DNA from 4 places in the Planococcus sp. S3-L1 genome. Region 3 is predicted to be linked to each of the others. Evidence: riboswitches for the same ligand, from Rfam matches in the RefSeq annotation. Region 3 holds a riboswitch; each other region holds the start of a gene.
What was found. Region 3 has a riboswitch for S-adenosylmethionine ahead of QMF37_RS00475 (methionine ABC transporter ATP-binding protein). Riboswitches for the same ligand answer to the same signal wherever they lie in the genome.
Positions count from the first base shown of each region.

Region 1: linked by a shared signal. The riboswitch ahead of QMF37_RS02365 (methionine biosynthesis PLP-dependent protein) and the one ahead of QMF37_RS00475 (methionine ABC transporter ATP-binding protein) in region 3 are both predicted to bind S-adenosylmethionine.
Region 2: linked by a shared signal. The riboswitch ahead of QMF37_RS01140 (O-acetylhomoserine aminocarboxypropyltransferase/cysteine synthase family protein) and the one ahead of QMF37_RS00475 (methionine ABC transporter ATP-binding protein) in region 3 are both predicted to bind S-adenosylmethionine.
Region 4: linked by a shared signal. The riboswitch ahead of metK (methionine adenosyltransferase) and the one ahead of QMF37_RS00475 (methionine ABC transporter ATP-binding protein) in region 3 are both predicted to bind S-adenosylmethionine.

Region 1 is NZ_JASISN010000002.1:51,799-57,344, forward strand. Features, by position in the region: gene QMF37_RS02350 (ABC transporter permease) at 1-738, opposite strand, end outside; gene QMF37_RS02355 (Fe(3+) ABC transporter substrate-binding protein) at 809-1,873, opposite strand; gene metC (cystathionine beta-lyase) at 2,217-3,389, opposite strand; gene QMF37_RS02365 (methionine biosynthesis PLP-dependent protein) at 3,373-4,506, opposite strand; SAM riboswitch class I at 4,581-4,686, opposite strand; gene QMF37_RS02370 (LLM class flavin-dependent oxidoreductase) at 5,446-5,546, shown strand, end outside.
Region 2 is NZ_JASISN010000001.1:224,802-230,347, forward strand. Features, by position in the region: gene QMF37_RS01115 (M20 family metallopeptidase) at 1-606, opposite strand, end outside; gene QMF37_RS01120 (MetQ/NlpA family ABC transporter substrate-binding protein) at 634-1,467, opposite strand; gene QMF37_RS01125 (methionine ABC transporter permease) at 1,500-2,150, opposite strand; gene QMF37_RS01130 (methionine ABC transporter ATP-binding protein) at 2,140-3,171, opposite strand; SAM riboswitch class I at 3,305-3,419, opposite strand; gene QMF37_RS01135 (glycerol-3-phosphate acyltransferase) at 3,531-4,172, opposite strand; SAM riboswitch class I at 4,306-4,421, shown strand; gene QMF37_RS01140 (O-acetylhomoserine aminocarboxypropyltransferase/cysteine synthase family protein) at 4,520-5,546, shown strand, end outside.
Region 3 is NZ_JASISN010000001.1:94,914-100,459, reverse strand. Features, by position in the region: gene QMF37_RS00480 (methionine ABC transporter permease) at 1-253, opposite strand, end outside; gene QMF37_RS00475 (methionine ABC transporter ATP-binding protein) at 243-1,256, opposite strand; SAM riboswitch class I at 1,325-1,427, opposite strand; gene QMF37_RS00470 (carbon-nitrogen family hydrolase) at 1,477-2,265, opposite strand; gene QMF37_RS00465 (pyridoxal phosphate-dependent aminotransferase) at 2,351-3,514, shown strand; gene lepB (signal peptidase I) at 3,582-4,115, opposite strand; gene QMF37_RS00455 (SEC-C metal-binding domain-containing protein) at 4,369-5,388, shown strand.
Region 4 is NZ_JASISN010000021.1:29,884-35,429, forward strand. Features, by position in the region: gene QMF37_RS15280 (IS3 family transposase) at 1-447, opposite strand, end outside; gene QMF37_RS15285 (transposase) at 447-746, opposite strand; gene QMF37_RS15290 (LLM class flavin-dependent oxidoreductase) at 846-1,883, opposite strand; gene QMF37_RS15295 (alpha/beta hydrolase) at 1,913-2,719, opposite strand; gene QMF37_RS15300 (gamma carbonic anhydrase) at 2,832-3,347, shown strand; gene metK (methionine adenosyltransferase) at 3,405-4,601, opposite strand; SAM riboswitch class I at 4,803-4,915, opposite strand; gene pckA (phosphoenolpyruvate carboxykinase (ATP)) at 5,300-5,546, shown strand, end outside.

The DNA of each region.
Region 1 (5,546 bases), on a different contig from region 3:
AGAAGCGGCTAGTTTAATAGATGTTTCGATGTCGCCTAAGCCAAACCAAGTTTGAAAAATCGCTGTTGTAAAGGTTTGGATGCCGTAGTATTTCACTACACCGTAATCATTTAATACTTCTAAGACGACCAAACTAGCACCTGCGATAATCGAAATCCGCGATATCGGAACGACTACTTGGAAAAACGTTCGCCATGGGCCTTTGCCAAGTAATCGTGTACTTTCAATGAGTGAAGCCGACTGCTGTGCCAAAAAAACTTGTGTGATGGTGTAAACATAGGGATACAAGAAAACCGTGTAAATGAAAATAGCACCTGGCAAGTTCATGATGTCAAAATATGCTGGATTTAGTTCCATATTAAAGCGCTCACGGAGTGTTGTCTGAATCACACCCGTATAATTAAAAATCCCGTGGTACGTGTAGGCCCCAATAAAAGGTGGGATTGAGAGGGGGAGAATCAGTGCCCATTTTAAAAATCGGCGGAAAGGAAACTGATACTGGGCAATCAGCCAAGCTAAGCTTAGACCGATAAAAATTGTTGAAGCAGCGGTGGCTACAACGAGTATTAAGGAGTTTTTTACAAACGACCAAAGGACAAATTCTTTCATATGTGCCCAGTTCTCGTTAGAGGGGGTGAAAAGACCTGTCACAATCGTTAAATTCGGTAAAAACAATGCAGCGATAATGGCGATGGCTGCAACCGTCCAAATATTTATATTAGCTAATCTTCTTTGCATGGTTAAGCCACCTTCTCCAATCGCCAGAAATCCCTTGCTGTAAACATACAGCAAGGGCACAGCATATTCATTATTTCCAGCCAACTTCATTAAAAATCAGAATTGATTTCGCATTATTGTCTCCTAAAGCAGAAAGCGGAATGTCCTGTTCTTTAAATTCACCCCATGATGTTAGTAACTCAGAAGGTTCGACTTTTTCATTTACTGGGTATTCGTAATTTGTTTCTGCAAACGTTCCTTGTGCTTCAGGTGCAGAAAGGAATTCAAGAAGTTTTATAGCATTTTCTTTGTTTTTAGCTGTTTTCACAACACCCGCACCACTAACGTTCACGTGAGTACCAGTCGTATCTTGGTTCGGGAAGAACAATCCAAGTCCTTCTGCTACTTCTACTTCAGCAGGATCTTCAGAGTTCAACATTTGTCCAAAATAATAGCTGTTCATAATAGCAACGTCGCCAACTCCAGCAGCGATTGCTTTAGCTTGGTCCCGATCTCCGCCTTCAGGATCACGTGCGAAATTATTTACTAGACCTGCAGCCCATTCTTTCGCTTTTTCTTCACCCTCTATTTCAATAAACGAAGCAAGTAGTGATTGATTGTAAATATTTTCAGAGCCACGAATCAATACACGGCCATTCCACTCGTCTTCTGTCAAAGCTTCATAAGTAGATAATTCTTCAGGTTTTACAGTTTCTTTGTTGTAGACAAGTACACGTGCGCGTTTTGTTAAGCCATACCACATTTGGTCTGTATCTTGGAATTTTTCAGGAATTTGTTCGTCTAGTATGTCACTTGATACGGACTGTAGCAAGCCATCTTCTTTAGCACGGTACAAACGTCCAGCATCTGCAGTCAAGAACAAATCAGCTTCAGTGCCATCTCCTTCACGCTTAATGCGCTCAAGCAACTCATCTGCGTCACCTTTAATTAGATTTACTTTGATACCCGTTTCTTCTTCAAACTTTTTGTATAATTCATCATCTACATCGTAATGTCTTGCCGTATATAAATTAACTTCTTTGCTTTCAGCTGTTTCTTCAGGTGCATCTGTTGCCGGTTCGGATGCATCATTGCTTCCGCATGCAGCTAAAACAAGAACTAATAAAGCGATAACCAGATAAAAAAGTTTATTCATGGATGTCTCTCCCCTTAATGTGTAATTGAGATTTCAAATGAAAATCATTCTCATCATCAATTATAAAGTTCCAATTGAGAATGTCAATCATTATCAATACAGTCTCTTATTTTTTTTTATAGTTGTGTCTAAAAAATGAGTGAGTAGTTGTTAATCAGTATTCATTTGCGATTCCCTGTTGTTGCAAAAATGGAAATGAGCGAAAAACAAGAGGTAGCTTAAAGCCAAGAAGAATTTGATAGAGGACTGCAAGATGAATCGAGTTCTCTATTCATAAGAAACCCTCTTGCCAGATGAGGCAAGAGGGTTTCTTAGAACAAAAGTTCTTTCTATAGAAGAAACATTAATTTGCGATGCTTAATCCTTTTCGACGGGCTACTTGTAATAGTGCTTGGTTTAGATCTTGCACCAAATCATCACAATGTTCTAAGCCGACAGAAAAACGTAGCAAGCCGTCGGTGATTCCGCGTTTTTCGCGTTCTTCTGGAGGCATTGAGCCATGAGACATCGTTGCAGGATAGGACAAAATCGATTCGACTGCTCCTAAACTAACTGCAAACACCGGAATTCTCAGATATTCGACAAATATACGAACGGATTTTTTATCAGCTAACCGAAATGATAGAAGCGCTCCTGCATTTGTAGCTTGGCGTTCGTGAATTGGGTTCCCAGGATGGAACGAAAATCCGGGGTAGTATACTTCTTCAATTAACGGATGGTTCTGCAAGTATTCAGCAATAACGCGAGCCGATTGAGACGACTGGCCTAACCGAGCACCTAAAGTTTTTATGCCTTGGATTAACAGGTAAGAATCTTGAGCTCCTAGAACAGAGCCAAACGTGTTTTGGATAAAGCCCAAACGGTTTCCAAGTTCTTCATCTTTGGTCACAGCAAGACCTGCGATGACGTCGCTATGACCTGACAGAAACTTCGTTGCACTGTGAAGAACGATATCTGCACCAAGCTCCAGTGGATTCTGGTAAAGCGGTGTCATAAAGGTGTTGTCAACAAACGTTAAACAGTTATTGGCTTTTGCTAGTTTTGCAGCGATTTCAATATCCGTAATATTCATAACAGGATTTGATGGCGTTTCCAAGTAAATCACTTTTGTATTTGGCTGGATGGCATTAGCCATTTCGTTCAAGTCCGTCATATTCACAAAGGTATACTCGATATTGAATTTGTCCAAAATTTCCGTGATAAAACGATAAGTTCCGCCGTAAACGTCTTCTGACACTAAGACATGGTCACCTGAAGACAGCAGCATAAAAGCAGAGGAAATAGCAGCCATCCCTGAAGAAAAGGCGAACCCACGCTTGCCTCCTTCTAGCTTAGCGATGGTTTCTTCTAACGCTAGGCGAGTGGGGTTTCCAGAACGGCTATAATCAAACGGTCCAAACGAATCCAGGCTTTGTTGGTGGAAAGTGGATGATAAATAGATAGGTACATTGACAGCTCCAGTTTGTGGGTCGACTCCAGTAGAGTGAATAAACTTCGTTTCAATGCGATCGGTCATATTCGACTACCTCCTTATTTAGTTCTGAAAATGCTTGTGCTAAGTCAGCAATTAAATCTTCAGCAAGTTCCACCCCGACTGAAAATCGCAATAACCGATTGCAAACGCCACGTTTCGTCCGTTCTTCAAAAGGCATGTCTGCATGAGTTTGGGTGGCGGGGTAAGTAATAAAACTTTCAACACCGCCAAGACTTTCCGCAAAGGTGATGAGTTTAATGTGTTCAAGAAAAGGAGCTATCCATTCTTCTTTTTGCAAACGGAAGGACAACATGCCGCCTTTTCCAGGGTACAACACATCAGACACAGACGACTGCTGAGACAAAAACTCAGCAATGGTTTTCGCGTTTGCGTCATGCTGTCGCATCCGTAAAGGCAATGTCTTTAATCCGCGAACCAGTAACCAAGAGTCAAAAGGGGACAAAACGGCACCAACCGAGTTATGGAATGTTGCCAGTTTTTCGCAAAGGCGATCGCCTTTAGCGGCAACAAGTCCAGCTAAAACATCATTATGACCACCAATATATTTCGTCGCACTATGGATAACAATGTCTGCACCCAGTAATAGGGGCTGTTGAAAGAATGGCGTTAAAAATGTGTTATCGACGATTAATAGAAGCTTATGCTTTTTAGCCAATGCGGCATAAGCAACGAGATCAATTTCTTGCATCAGTGGATTGGTGGGCGTTTCAATAAAAAGTGCACGTGTATGAATGGTTATTTTTTGTTCTGTGTCTTGGACATCTTTGAACTCGGCGTAGTTGGGGTGAATATTATAAGCTGATGCAAAGTGATCTAATAGGCGGTATGTTCCACCATAAATATCTTCCGGTAGTAACAATTCATCACCTGGACGAAAAAGAGACAAAACGAGTTGAATAGCTGCCATTCCAGAACTGCAAGCAAATGCAGCATCTGCGCCTTCAAGTTCTGCAAATCCTTCTTCCAGAACAGAGCGAGTCGGGTTTTTCGTGCGCGTATAATCATAGCCAGTTGAGTGGCCAAGTCCTTGATGTTCGTAGGCTGTCGATAAGTATATGGGCGGATTAACGGCTCCTGTTGTGGGATCGCTGTGATTGCCTAATTGAACTAATAAAGTTTCCAAGCTGTGTTTTGTCATATTACTCATCCTCTCAATAAGAAAACAGGGGCTTTTCTTCATAAAGAAGAAAGCCCCTGTCCGGAAATGCATTCTTCTCATCTGTTAGGCAGAAGCCTATTGGAATTAGCACCGTAGTCTTCATCAGACTGGTTGCTGAGACTTCACAGGGCCAAATCCCTCCGTCTCTCTAGATAAGAAATATCTTATTAAGTTTAGTGTTTCTGTTTAGATGTTCCTAATCATAAATCAATTAATGACAGAAAGCAAGTGTTGAATTTTAAATAATGCAAATATAAGAAGTGGGTAGGCAACTAGCTTGACTAGTAAAGGGAGGATGGGAAAAGAAAAATTTCTTTAGGCCTGTCGAATCTACATGGCTGCTTACGCTTTTCGGTGTCCAGTTGCAAGTGCCTAGCTCTTCGGGACATAAGTCAACCCAGCTGCGTAGCAAAGAACGCCACACTGCTGGTCTGTCTTATGCCTGTCAGAGCTGACGAGGCACTTTCACTTTTCATGTTGTCCAGACTCCAGCAGCCAGATTCTCGGGACATAAGCCACTCCGGCTGTGTGGCTGAAAACACGCCACTTCGCCAGAGCGTCTTATGCCCGTCGAATCTACATGGCAGCTTGCGCTTTTCGGTGTCCAGTTGCAAGTGCCTAGCTCTTCGGGACATAAGTCAACCCAGCTGCGTGGCAAAGAACGCCACACTGCTGGTCTGTCTTATGCCTGTCAGAGCTGACGAGGCACTTTCACTTTTCATGGTGTCCAGACTCCAGCAGCCAGATTCTCGGGTCATAAGCCACTCCGGCTGTGTGGCTGAAAACACGCCACTTCGCCAGAGCGTCTTATGCCTGTCGAATCTACATGGCTGCTTACGCTTTTCGGTGCTTGAGCAAAAAAAGGGACGGTTCAGATAAACATCGCTACAATGGAAGAGAATAGGAGTGAACGTAATTATGCACATTAAGAAATTTGAAAATATCCCATTGGCGGTGCTTGATTTAGCACCAATAAACGAAGGCGCAGAAACAGCACAGACCTTTAAAAATAGTGTAGA
Region 2 (5,546 bases), 130 kb from region 3:
GACCGCATCAAGTGCATTAATGCCTTGTTCAGGAGAGCCTGCTGCATGCGCGGGCTTACCGTAAAAGTGGAATTCCAATGGATCAACAGCAAGGGAAGGACCGGTGACAGCTGAATTTCCAGAAGGATGTAGCATCAAAGCCGCATCAATACCTTCGAGCAGGCCGTGTTTAATGAAACTGCCCTTGGCGCTACCATTTGGACCGCCTTTTTCTGCAGGTGTTCCAAGAACGACAACTCGGCCACCTATAAGGTCTAAGGTTTCTGATAATGCAATGGCGGCAGCGACGCTAGTGGTTCCAATAATGTTGTGGCCGCAGGCATGACCGATTCCAGGCAGTGCATCATATTCAGCAAGGTAAGCGATTGTTGGCCCAGAAAGTGAGCTTTCTTTACTGGCAAAAAAAGCAGTGTCGTGACCGGCGACGCCTTTGTCAACGGTAAATCCTGCGTCTTCAAGCAAATCAATTAATAAAGAACTCGCATAAAACTCTTCATTACCAAGTTCAGGTTTGGCGTGAATTGCCTGGCTTGTTTCAATATATATCGTACGTTGCGAGTCGATGGATTGAGAGATGATCTGTCTTGCTTCCTTAATAAGGGTCATTGGAATTCCTCCTATATAGATAACTTCTTATTGGTAATCGACAAGCTCATCTACTGTAACAACAGTTGGAATTTGAGCACCTTTTGTATGCTCAATAATAAATTCAGCGGTATCTTCCTGTTGATAAATCTCGACGATTTTCTGGTAAGCTTCATTATCAGCGTCTTCAGCGTTTGCAGCAATCAAGTTAATATACGGTTTAGCCGTATCACTTTCGCGAGCGATTGGATCTTTAGTTGGGTTTAATCCCGCATCAACGGCAACACCATTGTTGATAATTGAAGCAGCCACATCAGGCATTGCACGTGGTGTATGACCAGACACCATAGGGACAATTTCAATATTTTTGGGGTTTTCGATAATGTCTTCTGCCGTTCCAGTAAGTCCAGCATCGTCAGAAAGTGTGATCAATCCTGCTTCGTCGAGAAGTAATAGTGCGCGGCCCATGTTGGTCGCTTCATTGGGAGTTGCGATTTGTGAACCTTCAGGAATATCATCGATAGATTCGTATTTATCAGAACACAAGCCCATCGGTGCAATGACGGTCGAACCAATCGGCACGATATCAATACTATGCTCAGCAACAAATTCATCAAAATAAGAAATCGTCTGGAACGCATTCAAATCCAGTTCCCCTTCAGCTAGCGCTAGGTTCGGAGCTACATAATCAGAAAAAGTTTGAATTTCCAACTCAATTCCTTCCTTCTCCGCTTTGTCCGCAATATAATCCCAAATCATTGTATCCGAACCGCTAATGCCAAGTGTTACGGTCGTTTTGCCTTGTGCATTGCTATCGTCTCCACAAGCAGCCAAAATGAATACCAGTAGTAAAAATAATGTTGCTGTTAAAATTTTTTTCATGAGTAATTCCTCCATTTTTAAGGTGTATTTTACTAATTACGTCTGACTTGCCTCGATAATACATTTCCAAAAGATTGAACGCCTTGTACCAGTATGACCAAAATAGCTACTGTGATGAACATTACGACCGTGTCGAATCGTTGATATCCGTATGTAATGGCTAAGTCCCCAAGACCACCGCCGCCAATAGCGCCAGCCATTGCAGAAGCACCAATAAGTCCAACTACAGCGATTGTCAAAGCAAGAACAAGTGAACTTAACGCTTCGGGAATCAAGAAGCGAAAAATAATTTGCAATGGAGAGGCACCCATTGCTTGTGCGGCCTCGATCACACCTTTATCGACTTCAAGCAAAGAGTTTTCAATTAACCGAGCAATGTATGGCCCCGCATAGAAAACTAGTGGAACGATGGCTGCAGCTGTACCAATCGATGTACCAACAATGAGCCGAGTTAATGGAATAATAGCAACCATTAAAATAATAAAAGGAATAGAGCGAAAAATATTGATGACGACATTCAATACTTTAGACACAATTTCATTTTCTAACAAATGTCCATGACGTGTAACGACTAACAAGATACCGAGAGGAAAGCCAATCAATAGCGAAAATCCAAAAGCAACACCTGTCATATAGACGGTTTCCCATAAAGCTTCCAAAATTTGTTCGTAATTAACTGACATAATCAATGACCTCCTCTATTTGAATAGTGCTGTCCCTAATAGAAGATAAGGCACGTTCCACTTCGCTTGACTCTCCAGAGAATTCGACAATTAAGTTACCGTATGGAACACCTTGCAATTCGGTAATATTGCCGAATAGTACATTCAAATCAACGTTAAAGTCACGTGACACTCGGGACATGAAGGGTTGACCGACTGATGTGCCAGTAAACTGCAACCGGTATATGACCTGATTATTTTGTTTATCTTGAATTTGTGCTAGCAGCGATTCAGGCAACTCGTCGTTCATAACAGAGCGAACAAATCGTTTGGTGGTAGCCTGCTGTGGATTAGAGAAAACGTTAAAGACGCTTCCTTGCTCAATAACTTTCCCTGCTTCAAGCACGGCCACTTTGTCACAGATTTCTCGAATGACGCCCATTTCGTGTGTGATGAGCAGGATGGTAATATTGTATTCTTTATTGATTTTGCGAAGTAGGTCCAAAATCGATTTCGTCGTTTGTGGATCAAGTGCTGATGTTGCTTCGTCGCATAACAGAACGGAAGGATTCGTTGCAAGAGCACGAGCAATGCCGATGCGTTGCTTTTGTCCACCTGACAGCTGGTCTGGATATTTTTGCGCCTGATCTGCAAGTCCAACGAAATCGAGCAACTCTTTTACTTGTTTTTCGATATCATTTTTCGATGTGTTAGCTAACAGGAGCGGCATAGCAACGTTATGATAAACCGTTTTTGAATGGAGTAAATTAAAATGTTGGAAAATCATACCGATATCTTTTCTGATAGTACGAATTTCTTTGCTAGATAGCGTCGAAATATCCTTTCCGTGAATTAATACACGTCCTTTAGAAGGACGTTCGAGCAAGTTTACTGTGCGGATTAATGAACTTTTACCGGCTCCACTAAAGCCAATAACTCCGTAGATTTCGCCGGTTTCGACAGTTAAATCGATGCCATTCAATGCATGGATTTCCTGTTTACCTGATTGGTAGGTTTTGGCGACGCCTTCGAATTGAATCATAGTAAGTAGACCTCCTCATGCTGTATTGTTATTCAAATCGTTAATGCTCACAATCCGTCGAGAAACTAGACAAAAAGAGCCCTCTTTTTTCTTAACCATAAGAAAAAAGAGGGCTCCTGTTGAAACCATCTAATTCTCATCTTCCAAATGCATGGATGCATTTGCAGGAGTTGGCACAGTTTTTGCGGTTAAACAAATCTGCTGCCGAAACGTCATAGGGCCTGTCCCTCGGTTTCTCTGGATAAGAAAGTGATGTATGCTATTCGATTCGTGATTCCTACTTTATGGCGGAATAACAAAAAAGTCAAGATGAATATTGAAATTTATTTTTTCATCTTCAAAATTCATTGTATTCCTTTCTAAATGGACGGGGTAGGTTTCTTTCGAAAAACTGATGATACTGTAGGTTCATTGCCACTCTTTATTCGTATAATATTTTCTCGATGTTTCCATACAGCCATCATGAACAGGACTAGCGCTATTAGTAACGGCCATAGACCGACTGCAGGGATAAAGGCAATTACAAAATACACGGCGTACAAAACGAATACGCCAATGACAAGATAATTTGTTACTAGTGAAACAACGATCAATAACAATAATCCGAGCAACCCGAGCTTCCAGTCAAGCGCTATCATTACACCTATTACAGATGCTGTACCTTTTCCGCCGTCAAAGTTCATATAGAACGGAAAATTATGACCAACTATTACGGCAGCTCCTGCAACGAACAAGAGGGTCCAGATTGTTGCAGTTGAAAAGCTACCTAAGTCCACTAACAAACGTAACCCCGCAACAACAGCAAAGCCTTTGAAAACGTCAATAAAGGCAACGAGCAAACCATATTTCCAGCCCAGCACGATGGCTGCATTAGAAGCACCGGAATTTTTTACGCCCGAATTTTTGATGTTAACGCCTGATACGGCTTGTGCAACAAGTGAACCATGACAACAACCGATAAAATAACCTGTAATCAATAAGAGCAAAATCCAAATGACCATCATTAATTCCTCCTCTACACTAAAAGATAACGTTTGAAAGTGGGCAAGGTTTCAAAATTTTTTGACTAATAAGCTTGACAAACGCCAATAAAGTTTTTATACTTCACAACAAGATCAAAAATTAAATCAAATACTCTTATCAAGAGTGGCGGAGGGATAGGCCCTGTGATGCCCGGCAACCGACAGACATTTTGTTTGTAAAGGTGCTAATTCCTACAGAATCGATTTTCAGGTTCTGAGAGATAAGAGGAGGAAACTCCGTAATTTACGGCCCTCTTCTTAGCGAAGGGGGCTTTTTTCGTCCCCTTTAGCATGTGTTACTACTAAAAAAACAGGGGGAATAGAAAATGACAAACTTTAAACCAGAAACATTATTATTACACGGAGGACAACAACCAGATCCAACGACAGGCTCTAGAGGTGTTCCTGTTTATAAAACCACTTCGTATGTTTTTAAAAATACACAGCATGCACAAGACCTCTTTGGACTGAAAGATACAGGCAATATTTACTCACGCATTATGAATCCGACAGTCGATGTCTTTGAACAACGAGTAGCGTTACTAGAAGGTGGTACTGCAGCAGTTGCTCTTTCTTCAGGAATGGCCGCTATTGCTTTTTCCATTTTGAACATTGCAGAAGCGGGTGATGAAATCGTAGCAGATAGCAGTCTTTACGGTGGCACTTACAATTTGTTTGCTAACACGCTACCACGCTATGGCATTACAACAAAATTCGTCGATGCGACCGATCCAGAAAATTTTAAAGCAGCAATTACAGATAAAACAAAAGCGATATTTGGTGAAATTATTGGTAATCCAAGCTTGAATGTTTTTGATGTCGAAAAAATAGCAGAAATTGCCCATGCTAACGGATTGCCGTTATTGATCGATAATACATTTGCCTCTCCTTACGGCAGCAACCCGATTGAGTTTGGTGCAGACGTCGTCATTCATTCTGCGACAAAGTGGATTGGCGGACACGGAACGACAATTGGTGGCGTTGCGGTGGATGCTGGGAAATTCAATTGGGACAATCCACGTTTCCCAAATTATACACAGCCTGACGAAACCTATCATGGACTGCGGTACGGCATTGATGTACCAGGTGCAGCTTTTGCGACAAAACTTCGCGTTCAATTATTACGTGATTTTGGCCCTTCACTGAGCCCGGATAGTGCTCATGCTTTACTGCAAGGATTAGAAACTTTACATTTACGGATTCCAAAACACAATAGCAACGCTCAAATTATTGCAGACTACTTAAAAAAGCATCCACAAATCGAGTGGGTAAACTTCCTTGGATTTGAAGAACATCCTTCTCATGAATTGGCGAAGAAATACTTGAAAAATGAAGGTTATGGATCGATTGTCA
Region 3 (5,546 bases):
TTAACGGAATAAGTGCCACTAACAAAATGATAAAGGGAATAGAGCGTACAATGTTTACAACAAAGCCCACTACCGAGTTTACCGGTCGATTTTCAAGAAACAGACCGCGATCGGTTATGAATAACAAAATTCCGAGCGGCAAACCGACAATCAATGATACCGATAATGAGATGCCGATCATCATTAATGTTTGGAAAAATGCTGTTTGTATTTCTGGCCATAATTCAATAATTCGTCCCCATTCAATTTCCACTCGATATCACCTCCACGATTGCTGCTCTGTTTTCCAAATACTTCAATGCCTCCATAACTTCCATTTCAGCGCCTTTTAACTCCATAATAAAGACGCCAAGCGGTCGTTCTTGAATGTACTCGATAGCTCCGTGCAAAAAGTTGCCTTTTACCGAAAAGTTCTGCAGCATATCGGAAATGACGCCTTCGCCTGCTACGCCACCTTTGAACAGCACTTTCACTAAAGTTCCTTTAAATTCTTTCAAAATATGTACTGGGACATTAAAGGATACGACACTAGAAATAAATTCTTTTGTTAGCTCCTTTTGAGGATCTGCAAAAATATCGTAAACTTGTCCTTCTTCAATGACACGTCCGCCTTGCATGATCGCCATTCGATCGCAAATTTCCTTAACTACATTCATTTCATGCGTAATTAGTACAACTGTAATTTTCAATTTGCGATTGATGTCTTTTAATAACCGCAATATAGATAACGTCGTATTAGGGTCGAGCGCGGATGTCGCTTCGTCACACAACAAGACTGCTGGGTTGTTTGCTAATGCTCGAGCGATACCAACTCGCTGTTTTTGACCTCCACTCAACTGTGCAGGGTAGACATCCCGCTTATCTGACAAGCCGACCATTTCTAGTAGCTCTTCTACGCGGATTTTAATGTCTTTCGTAGGTGTACCTGCTGCCCGAAGTGCAAAAGCAATATTGTCATAAACCGTCTTCTGGCTGATCAAATAAAAATGTTGGAAAATCATACCTATTTTCAATCTCGCTTTTCTTAATTGATTGCTGCTCAACTTCGTTAAGTCTTTGCCATCGACTACGACACTGCCAGAGCTCGGTCGTTCCAGCAAGTTGATGCAGCGAATCAGCGAACTTTTACCAGCTCCTGAATATCCAACAATCCCAAAAATCTCACCTTTTCTGACTTCAAGTGAAACCTGATCTACTCCAGTAACGGTGCCGTGTTTCGTTATGTACGTTTTCGTTAAGTTCTCAATATGTATCATAGCTTCCCCCTGGCAACAAAAAGATGCCTCTTTCATCAAGAAAGAGGCATCGAAAAGTTTATTTTCTCGACTTATCTTCCGGAATATTTACATTCCGCAGGACTTGGCACCTTCCCAAATGGGGGTTGCCGGACGTCATAGGGCCTACCCCTCGGTCTCTCTTGATAAGTTAGTATATTAGATTGAATTTCATATTACAGACATAGATTCAGAGTGTCAATCAAATTTTAAATGTTTCGTACAATTTTTCACGACGATCATCAAAGACCGGAATCCGTTTTCGGACTTCCTCTACTTCGTCCAAATTGATTTCCACATACCCCACGCCTTCGTCTTTTTGCATATCCAAGCGAACTTCTCCCCAAGGAGCTATGACCATCGTACTGCCGCCAAACACATTTTTCGGATCGCTGCCGACGCGATTCACGGCAACGATAAAGCACTGATTTTCAATTGCACGAGCTTGTAAAAGAATACGCCAGTGGTCAATTCGCGCTTCTGGCCATTCCGCTGATACGAAGATCAGTTTCGCTCCATTTAGTGCTTGTGCACGAATCCATTCAGGAAAACGAATGTCATAGCAAATAACTCCGCCATAAACAGTGCCGTCCAGTTTAAACGTCCCAAGTGTATCACCTTCTTCAAGGTGAATATGCTCATCCATTAAACCAAAACGATGTGCTTTGTCGTATTCCAAAACAAGTTCACCGTTTTTATTAACGACATACATCGTATTATAAAAGCCGTTATTCTTCTGTGTTGAAACAGAACCTCCGACAATATTCACAGCATGTTCTTTCGCAAAACTTTTCAGTAGCTCTACAGTTTGGTTAGTGCTGTCTGCTAAAGTACCAAGCTCAGTCAGTGCATATCCCGTGTTCCACATTTCTGGCAAAACAATTGTCTCCGCTCCGTTAGCGGCTGCCTCCGTTAAATAATTTATGACTTGCTGATAGTTCTGTTCGGGCTCTCCGAATATGATATCCATTTGAACACATGCAATTTTCATGTTTTCTCCTCCAGTAGACAAGCTAATCTAAATTCTATAAGATTCGGAGTAGATGTGCAATTATTTCGAAAATGAGGAGAATTTTATGGACTTTTCAAATCGCTTACAAAACTTACCTACTCAGTTTTTTGCTTCACTAGTTGCCAAAACGAGCAAAGCCGTCGCTGAAGGACGCGATGTCATCAATCTCGGACAAGGTAATCCCGACCAACCAACACCCGATCATATTATTAAAGCATTACAAACGGCGGCGGCTGATCCGAAGACACATAAGTACTCACCTTTCCGCGGCATTTCAGAATTACGTCAAGCTGCTGCGAATTTCTATAAACGCGAATATGATGTAGACATTGATCCTGATTTAGAGGTCGCCATTTTGGCTGGAACCAAAATTGGACTTGTTGAATTGCCCTTGGCATTGCTTAATCCGCAAGATCTTTTGCTGCTGCCAGACCCGGGCTATCCTGACTACTTTTCTGGTGCTCCATTAGCGAATATTGACTACGAATTGATGCATCTCCACCCTGAAAATGGTTATTTACCAGACTTTAATGATTTGTCAGAAACTGTTTGTTCACGTGCAAAATTAATGTATTTGAATTACCCCAATAACCCGACAGGCGCCGTTGCAAATAAAGATTTTTTTGATGACACCGTCGCTTTTGCAAAAGACCATAACATCGCTGTTGTTCACGATTTTGCATACGGCGCCGTAGGATTTGAAGGAAAAAAACCGGTAAGCTTTTTGCAATCTGAAGGTGCCAAAGAAGTTGGGATTGAGATGTATACGTTATCGAAAACTTATAATATGGCGGGATGGCGAATTGGCTTTGCTGTGGGGCATTCGAAAATGATTGAAGCTTTAAATCTAATCCAAGATCATTTATTTGCCGGTTTGTTCCCTGCTGTCCAATTAGCTGCTGCAGAAGCTTTGAATGCAGATCAACAATGCGTAGCCGATTTGGTAGATTTGTATGAAAAGCGACGTAATGTGCTCGTAAAGGAATGCACGCGTATTGGCTGGAATATCGAAGCACCTCAAGGCTCTTTTTTTGCTTGGCTGCCAGTGCCGGAAGGCTTCACCAGTATCGAATTTGCTGATTTTTTACTTGAAAAGGCAGCTATTTCAGTCGCAGCTGGCAGCGGTTTTGGTGATAGCGGAGAAGGATTTATTCGCGTTGGGTTATTAGTTGATGAAAACCGAATCATCGAAGCAATGGACCGTATTGATAAACTAGCACTATTTTAAACTCAAAAAAGACAGCAATCCGTGTTAAAGGGTCGCTGTCTTTTTAAGTTTTAGCGTGACTGTTTTTTTATTCTACGATACCCATATGGCTAAAAGGCGCAATTCTGATTTTCACTTCTCCGACAATAGACTTTTCAGAAATAAATCCTAAAATCCTTGAATCCGTACTGTTTAAGCGGTTATCTCCTAGGACAAAATAAGATTCCGCAGGTACAGTGAACTCCTTGAAGTCTTCAGTTAAACGAATCATTCCACGCTGTTTCGCAGTTTTTAAGTTATTTTCTAAATAGGGCTCAACTTGAGCTTTACCATTTAGATACAACTGGTCGTCCACCATCGAAATGACATCTCCTGGTACACCAATCACACGTTTAATGAAATTGACGCCATTTGGTGCAGTGAAAACAATCATATCAAAATTTTCTATCGTGTATATTTTTGCTAATACAACTTTGTCATCTTCTTCGAATGTAGGCATCATCGATTCACCATGAACAGCTACCGGCTCAAACAGAAAATGCCGAGTTAGCAAGACAATAAGTACCGTTACTAAAATGACGCGCATCCAGGAAATCGATTCTTTTACTGGATCTGTATACATATTGTCACCTCCTGCTTGTCGTTACTCACTGTATTATAATACGCCTTTAGCTTCGTGCATACTTTCTAGTAGTTGTCATACTGCCTATTGTTCCAAGAGGTCATCAAGTTACAAAGGACTCCACCTCATTTTTCTAAGCACAATCATTATGTATATCTGCTATTTCCAAGGACCATACTGGCGTCTGAATCGTCAGACTTTTGAGCCCATCGCAATTTTATGTTACACTCAATAAAAAATGTAGGTGATTAGAATGGTAGGAAGAAATGATCCATGTCCATGCGGCAGTGGCAAAAAATATAAAAAATGTCACGGAAAACAGCAAACTGTGTCTATCAATGATTTGATTAATGAAGAACTATTCAAAGTACGCCAACAGTTCTTCTCGGAAAACCCAAATCAGACACATATTACTGAGTTCCGTGAATTGCAACAAGAATGGCAGCCACATCTAATGAAATCGATGGCTGAAAACGATGCGCAAGCATTTGTTATTGAGAATTTCCTGTTTATGAAAAAACCCGAATTGTGGGAAGAATTTTTAACAAAACACATTGACCTTGCTCAACGTCCAACAACAAAAGAAGTACTTGGAAATTGGAAAGACGTAAAAGTATTCCTTGGTCAATATGTTAAAGGAGATACTGAGAAAGCTCAGTTTACAGACGTCTTTACTGGTGAAACGCTTGAAATGGCAGACCAGCCTCCAACTGATATGGAAAATGGACAAGGTTTACTGGCTATCCTTCTTCCAGACTCTCGTGTTGGAGAAAAAGGCGTTCTTTTCCTAAATGGCTATTTAACCGTTGTTGGAGAGTTTAGTCCATTCTTCGAACAATTAAAAGCACAAATAGCTGCTGAAAATGCTACGCAAGATGAAAGCTATTTACGCGACAACTATTTACCAATTGTTGAACAAATTGTTAAGTACTCAACAGGCAGCGTAGAAGAAAGCATTCAGCTTTCTCCAGAACATGACGCTGTTATGACTGAACTTGATAAGCATATCGAGCAGGCAGAGTTTGATAAAGAAACTGTCGACAACATTACAAGCATTTTAAACAGCTACCTTGTCAGTCAACAGCCGACTGTTCAAAAACCCGAAGCGCTTGTTGCGGGGTATTGGAGATTCTTGCAGGATCACGAACTGATTGAAGGTCCGATGCTTTCTGCAAAAGACTTAAGTGAAAAGTTTGGTGTATCTTCTAGCACAATTTTAAAGCGTTCAAAAGAATTTAGCGCATACTTCGAAGAATTGTTAGCCAAAAAATAAAAGTTTATCGTGTGAGATATTCTCTTAACGAAAATTACACAAAAAAAGAGTAGCCTCGGTTACTCTTTTTTTGTGTGTTTTTTTAAGTAATGCATACACCTAGCATCATTTTATTATCAGCTAAACATAATTTAATGCGTTACTCCGATATCAGGATA
Region 4 (5,546 bases), on a different contig from region 3:
CAGATACAACCATCCTTCTAGCGTCCAGATATACGTGATATCGGTAACCCAGACCGTATTGGGTTTGTCGACATCGAACTTGCGCTCGAGCAGATTCGGGTAGATAAACTGGCTATGATTAGAATCGGTCGTTGTCATGAACTGTTTTGTCGGCAGTGCAGAGAGTCCCAACTCGTTCATGTAACGCCCCACGGTTCGTTCGCATATGGAATATCCCTGCGCCTTGAGATCCTCAAGGATGCGCGGGCTCCCGTAAGTGCCATAGCTCTCATGATACGATTGAGCAATTTTTTGGAGAAGCTCTTCCCGCAGCATCTGCCGTTCAGTTCGATTCGCTGCGATCAGCTGAGTCCGCCATTTATAGAAACCACCTCTGGATACGCCAAGTAGCCTGCACATCTTCAACACGTCGTATTCGTTCCGGTGCTCTTCGATGAACGAATAAATTACGTGCGGCTTTTCATGAAGACATGCATGGCCTTTTTTAAAATCTCTACTTCGTCATCTCGTTCTTTCAGCTGATTTTCCGTCTCACGCAACTTCTTCTCCATTTCTGAGAAAGTGACGCGCGGCTCACCCGTTGGATTCGCCAAACGGTCCTGCTTTTCCCGGTATTCTCTCGCCCATTGCCGCACCGTTGTCGCACTCACACCAACTTCATAAGCCAGGTCGGTGGCTTTCCGCCCTTCCTCAATATGGAGCTTGGCAACATATTCCTTGTATTCGGTCGTTTTGTGTTTGCCCATGTTTGACACGTCCTTTTCTTGGTACTTTCAGTATGTCGAAAACCGAGTAGTCGTGTCCACTTTTAAGTCTAAACCCAGTTAGAATATAAAATGTATTTATTATTGATCTGTTACTATAGAAAAGTCAGTTTGTCTACGTCTTTTCATTTCTTCAGCAATCAATTCAAAGGTTTTGAGTTTGTCCTTAAAATCGTACGTTGCTGAAACTAGCATGACTTCGTCTGCTTCGTATTCTGAAGCTACTGTTTCGAGTTGGTCTACAACGTGCTGCGACGTGCCCACTACCATGCGACGACGATTTTCAGCGACTAATTGCTTTTCGAATTTCGAGTATGGATAAGCACTTGCTTTTTCAGGTGGCGGTGTGCCGTTTGAGGGCATCCCTTGCGCACTCATGGATAATGATAAATCTAAAGAAGAGGCGATCCACTCTGTTAGTTCAGGTGTTTCTTGGCAGACTACAAAAATGGCAATACCGACATAAGGATTACTGCCATCAATTGACTTAAACTGTTTTCGGTATTCTTTCGTGAAGGTTTGGCCGCCTTCTCCATTGATAAAGTGAGCAAACATATAAGGCAATCCTTTTTCAGCTGCTAGCCGTGCTGAATTTTCACTAGATCCTAAAATCCAGATGGGTGGCGCATTTACCGTAACCGGCGTTGCTTTCATGCCAAAGTATGGATGGTCTTCTGGAATAGCATCGTTTAAGTACATACACAGCTCGTCTATTTGTTTAGGAAATAGACTACTGTCTCGCTTTTTTCCTTCATCTAATGCATAAGAAGCACGTGGCATACCACCAGGTGCTCGTCCCATTCCTGCATCGATTCTTCCAGGATATAAGGCTTCCAGCAATTTGAAGTTTTCCGCAATTTTAAAAGCAGCATAATGTGGCAGCATGACGCCACCAGAACCTAGCCGTATTGTTTGAGTCACAGCTCCTAGATGCGCAATCAGCACTTCTGGAGAAGATCCGGCTAGCGTTGTTGCATCATGATGCTCAGACACCCAAAAGCGTGTATAACCCCACTTTTCAGCTTGTTGTGCAAGAATGGCGGTATGCTTTAATGCCTCCTGCGGTGTGCTACCTTCTGAAATTGGTGATTGGTCTAATAGGCTATACTTTAATGCCATAAAAATTCTCTCCTTTACAAAAAAACAGCTTATTCTTCAACCAAGTAACCGACAGAGCGCAAAACTGTATGAATAAACGCCTGCGCTGCTAGAAAGACTTCTTCTTTTTCAGGTTCTTGGAAAATATCGTGATAGCAAAATTTCCATTCTTTGTAGCTGAATTCGTTTAGTTGTTGCTTTAGTAACCATTGACGAGCTACTTCTTTCTCAACAATTAAATCTCGCTCTGCTGTATACAAACAAGTCGGAATCTGCGGATACCTGTCAATACTTGCAGCCGTTTCTTTCATATAACTCTGCAATTCTTTATACCAACTTGCAGTAATAACCGTTTGATACCGCTTGCTTTCGGTTTCTTGACTATAAGAAAAACGATCGCGTGTCAGGTGGCGTAATTCGATGCCATGATCCACCTTTCTGCGGCCAGTCAATTGCGCAACTCCTGGAAATGCGTTTGGCACTTTCGGTGGCAATTTTTTTAACTGCAACCAAGGCGACGTAAAAATAACTCCGGCTACATTGAATTTCCGGTTCCCTAAGACATTCATCGCAATAGTTGCGCCCAGTCCATGGGCAATGACAAATACTGGCAACTCATTTTCTGACGACAGTCTCAGCAACTCATTTACTGCCTGTTCGTAGTCATCAAACGATTCTCGGTGAACTTTGTCCGCTCCCGCATTTTTGCCATGGCCCGGTAAATCTCCTGTATATACGTCAAATCCTGCCGATCGCCATTTTTCAATTTGCCATGCATAGCGCAGGTGTTGTTCATACGCACTATGTATAAACACAACTACTGCCTTTGCTGATCCTTCAGCCTGCCATTTCCACATAATCCAACTTCCTTTCCCTGCTGATTAATTCTCGATGTTGTCTGTTAATTTGACGTTTTGATTTGATTTGTTACGATTAAGAATATCTTATCTTGTTTAAAGGAGCTTTGCTATGATTTATCCATTTAAAGACAAATTCCCTAAAATCGATCCATCTGTTTTCATTGCAGACTACGTCACAATTTCTGGTGATGTGACAATTGGCACAGACTCTTCTGTGTGGTTTAATACGGTGATTCGCGGGGATGTCTCTCCGACGATTATTGGCGATAAAGTCAACATTCAAGACCTCTGCATGCTTCATCAAAGCCCGGGTAAAACCTTGCTTCTTGAAGATGACGTGACTATTGGCCATCAAGTTACACTTCACAGTTGCATTGTTCGTAAAGGTGCTCTCGTCGGCATGGGTTCGATTATTCTCGACGGCGCGGAAATTGGAGAAGGCGCATTTATTGGTGCGGGTAGTCTCGTACCGCCTGGAAAAGTTATCCCTCCTGGCATGCTAGCACTCGGACGCCCCGCGAAAGTCGTCCGCGAACTTCGTGAAGACGATAAAGAAGATATGGAACGTATTGTTCGAGAGTATGCAGAAAAAGCAGCTTATTATAAATCACTCCAAAAAAAGTAACAAAACGAAAAGGACGACCGGGCATCACTGCCTAGTCGTCCTTTTCGTTTTGTTAACTTATACGCCAGCTTGTTCTTTTAAGATCGCTGCTTTGTCTGTACGTTCCCATGGCAAATCAACATCGGTACGGCCAAAATGTCCGTAAGCTGCCGTTTGCTTGTAGATTGGGCGACGTAGATCCAACATTTTAATGATGCCAGCAGGACGCAAGTCAAAGTTTGCACGTACCAAATCATCTAATGTGTCTTCATCAACGATGCCTGTTCCAAACATATCAAATGCGATCGATACAGGATGTGCTACACCAATTGCATAAGCTAACTGAACTTCGCATTTATCTGCAAGGCCAGCTGCGACAATATTTTTTGCAACATAACGCGCCGCATAAGCCGCTGAACGGTCTACTTTTGTTGCGTCTTTTCCTGAGAATGCGCCGCCACCGTGACGCGCATAGCCACCGTATGTATCTACGATGATTTTACGTCCAGTTAAACCTGCATCTCCTTGAGGTCCACCGATAACAAAACGGCCAGTTGGGTTGATAAAATATTTTGTTTCTTCATCGATCCACTTTGCTGGTACAACTTCGTTAATGACGTATTCCTTAATATTACGTTGAATTTGTTCTAACGTTACTTCTGGATGATGTTGAGTTGAGATAACAATTGTATCCACGCGAAGCGGTTTGTTGTTTTCATCATATTCAACCGTCACTTGTGTTTTACCATCTGGACGCAAGTATGGAAGAATTTCTTCTTTGCGTACTTCAGCCAAACGACGTGCCAATTTATGTGCCAATGAAATCGGCAATGGCATTAACTCTTCTGTTTCGTTGTTCGCGTATCCAAACATTAATCCTTGGTCACCTGCACCGATATCGTCTAACTCTTTATCTGTCATTTGGCCTTCGCGTGATTCAAGCGCTACGTTTACTCCAGCAGCGATGTCCGGTGATTGCTCATCGATTGCGGTAAGAACTGCACTTGTTTCTGAGTCGAAACCATATTTAGCTCGCGTATAGCCAATTTCTCTTACCGTTTGTCGAACGACTTTCGGAATATCTACATACGTAGAAGTGGTAATTTCTCCGGCTACTAGAACGAGTCCTGTCGTAACAGTCGTTTCACACGCAACGCGTGCATTTGGATCCTCGGTTAAAATGGCATCCAAAATAGCATCTGAGATTTGATCACAAATTTTATCTGGATGTCCTTCTGTTACTGATTCTGATGTAAATAATCGACGGTTTTTCAAAAAATGTTCCTCCTTATATCCTGCGAGATTGCTCTCGAAATTGATACGGTACTCGTTTCCCATGTCAAGTCCGTTCCAGACAATCTGGATTGAACTTCAAGCCGTTTGTGGCCTTTCACACGAGGATTAAGGGCATTTCACAAAAAAATCCCTTCACTCATTCGTCATGAGGAAAGGAAGAATCATCATTAGCACCTTTCACTCTTATCATCCAAGGTCTGTGCACCTTGTGTCAGGTTGGGCACCATCACTGCAAAAGCAGCAGGTTGCCGGGTTTCATAGGGCCTGCCCCCTCCACCAGCTCGGAATAAGAGTATCCGTTCAATTTTTCATCATACGGAATTAGCAAAGTGATGTCAACAATTTTCGAAAATAAAATTACATTCTTCAAATAAAAACAATGATTTTTTGATTATGCTATTCTACCAAACTTTAGATTCCCGCAAGTAAAAAACCAAACTATTCAGTAGTATTTCTGTTCACACAAAGCCATTGTACACTGTAGAAAACCGCTTTAAAAGGCACCAGGACTATTTGGAAATTATAGAAATAATTCTACGTATTGTCGGGGCTATCCTCTAATATTTTTTAATTTCCCCAGTGGATTAGTGTAGACTAATAAAGCTAATGTGTTATACTAATGAACGAATATACATCCTCCCCATTATGGGAATAACAGAAAAGGAAGGTACATATATATGACTTCAGTGAACTTTGCAAACGATTTAAAAGATCTTTTGACTGGCCAAAATGTGCATGTTCAATTATCAGTGCCACAATTAGTGGAAGCGGCAACATCCCGCAAAGAAGCAGTATTAACTCGGGAAGGCGCTGTAACAGCGGAAACAGGAAAATATACTGGCCGCTCACCGAAAGACAAATACATGGTGGAAGAAGAAAGCTCTAAAAACAAAGTCGACTGGGGCAATGTGAACCGTCCGATTT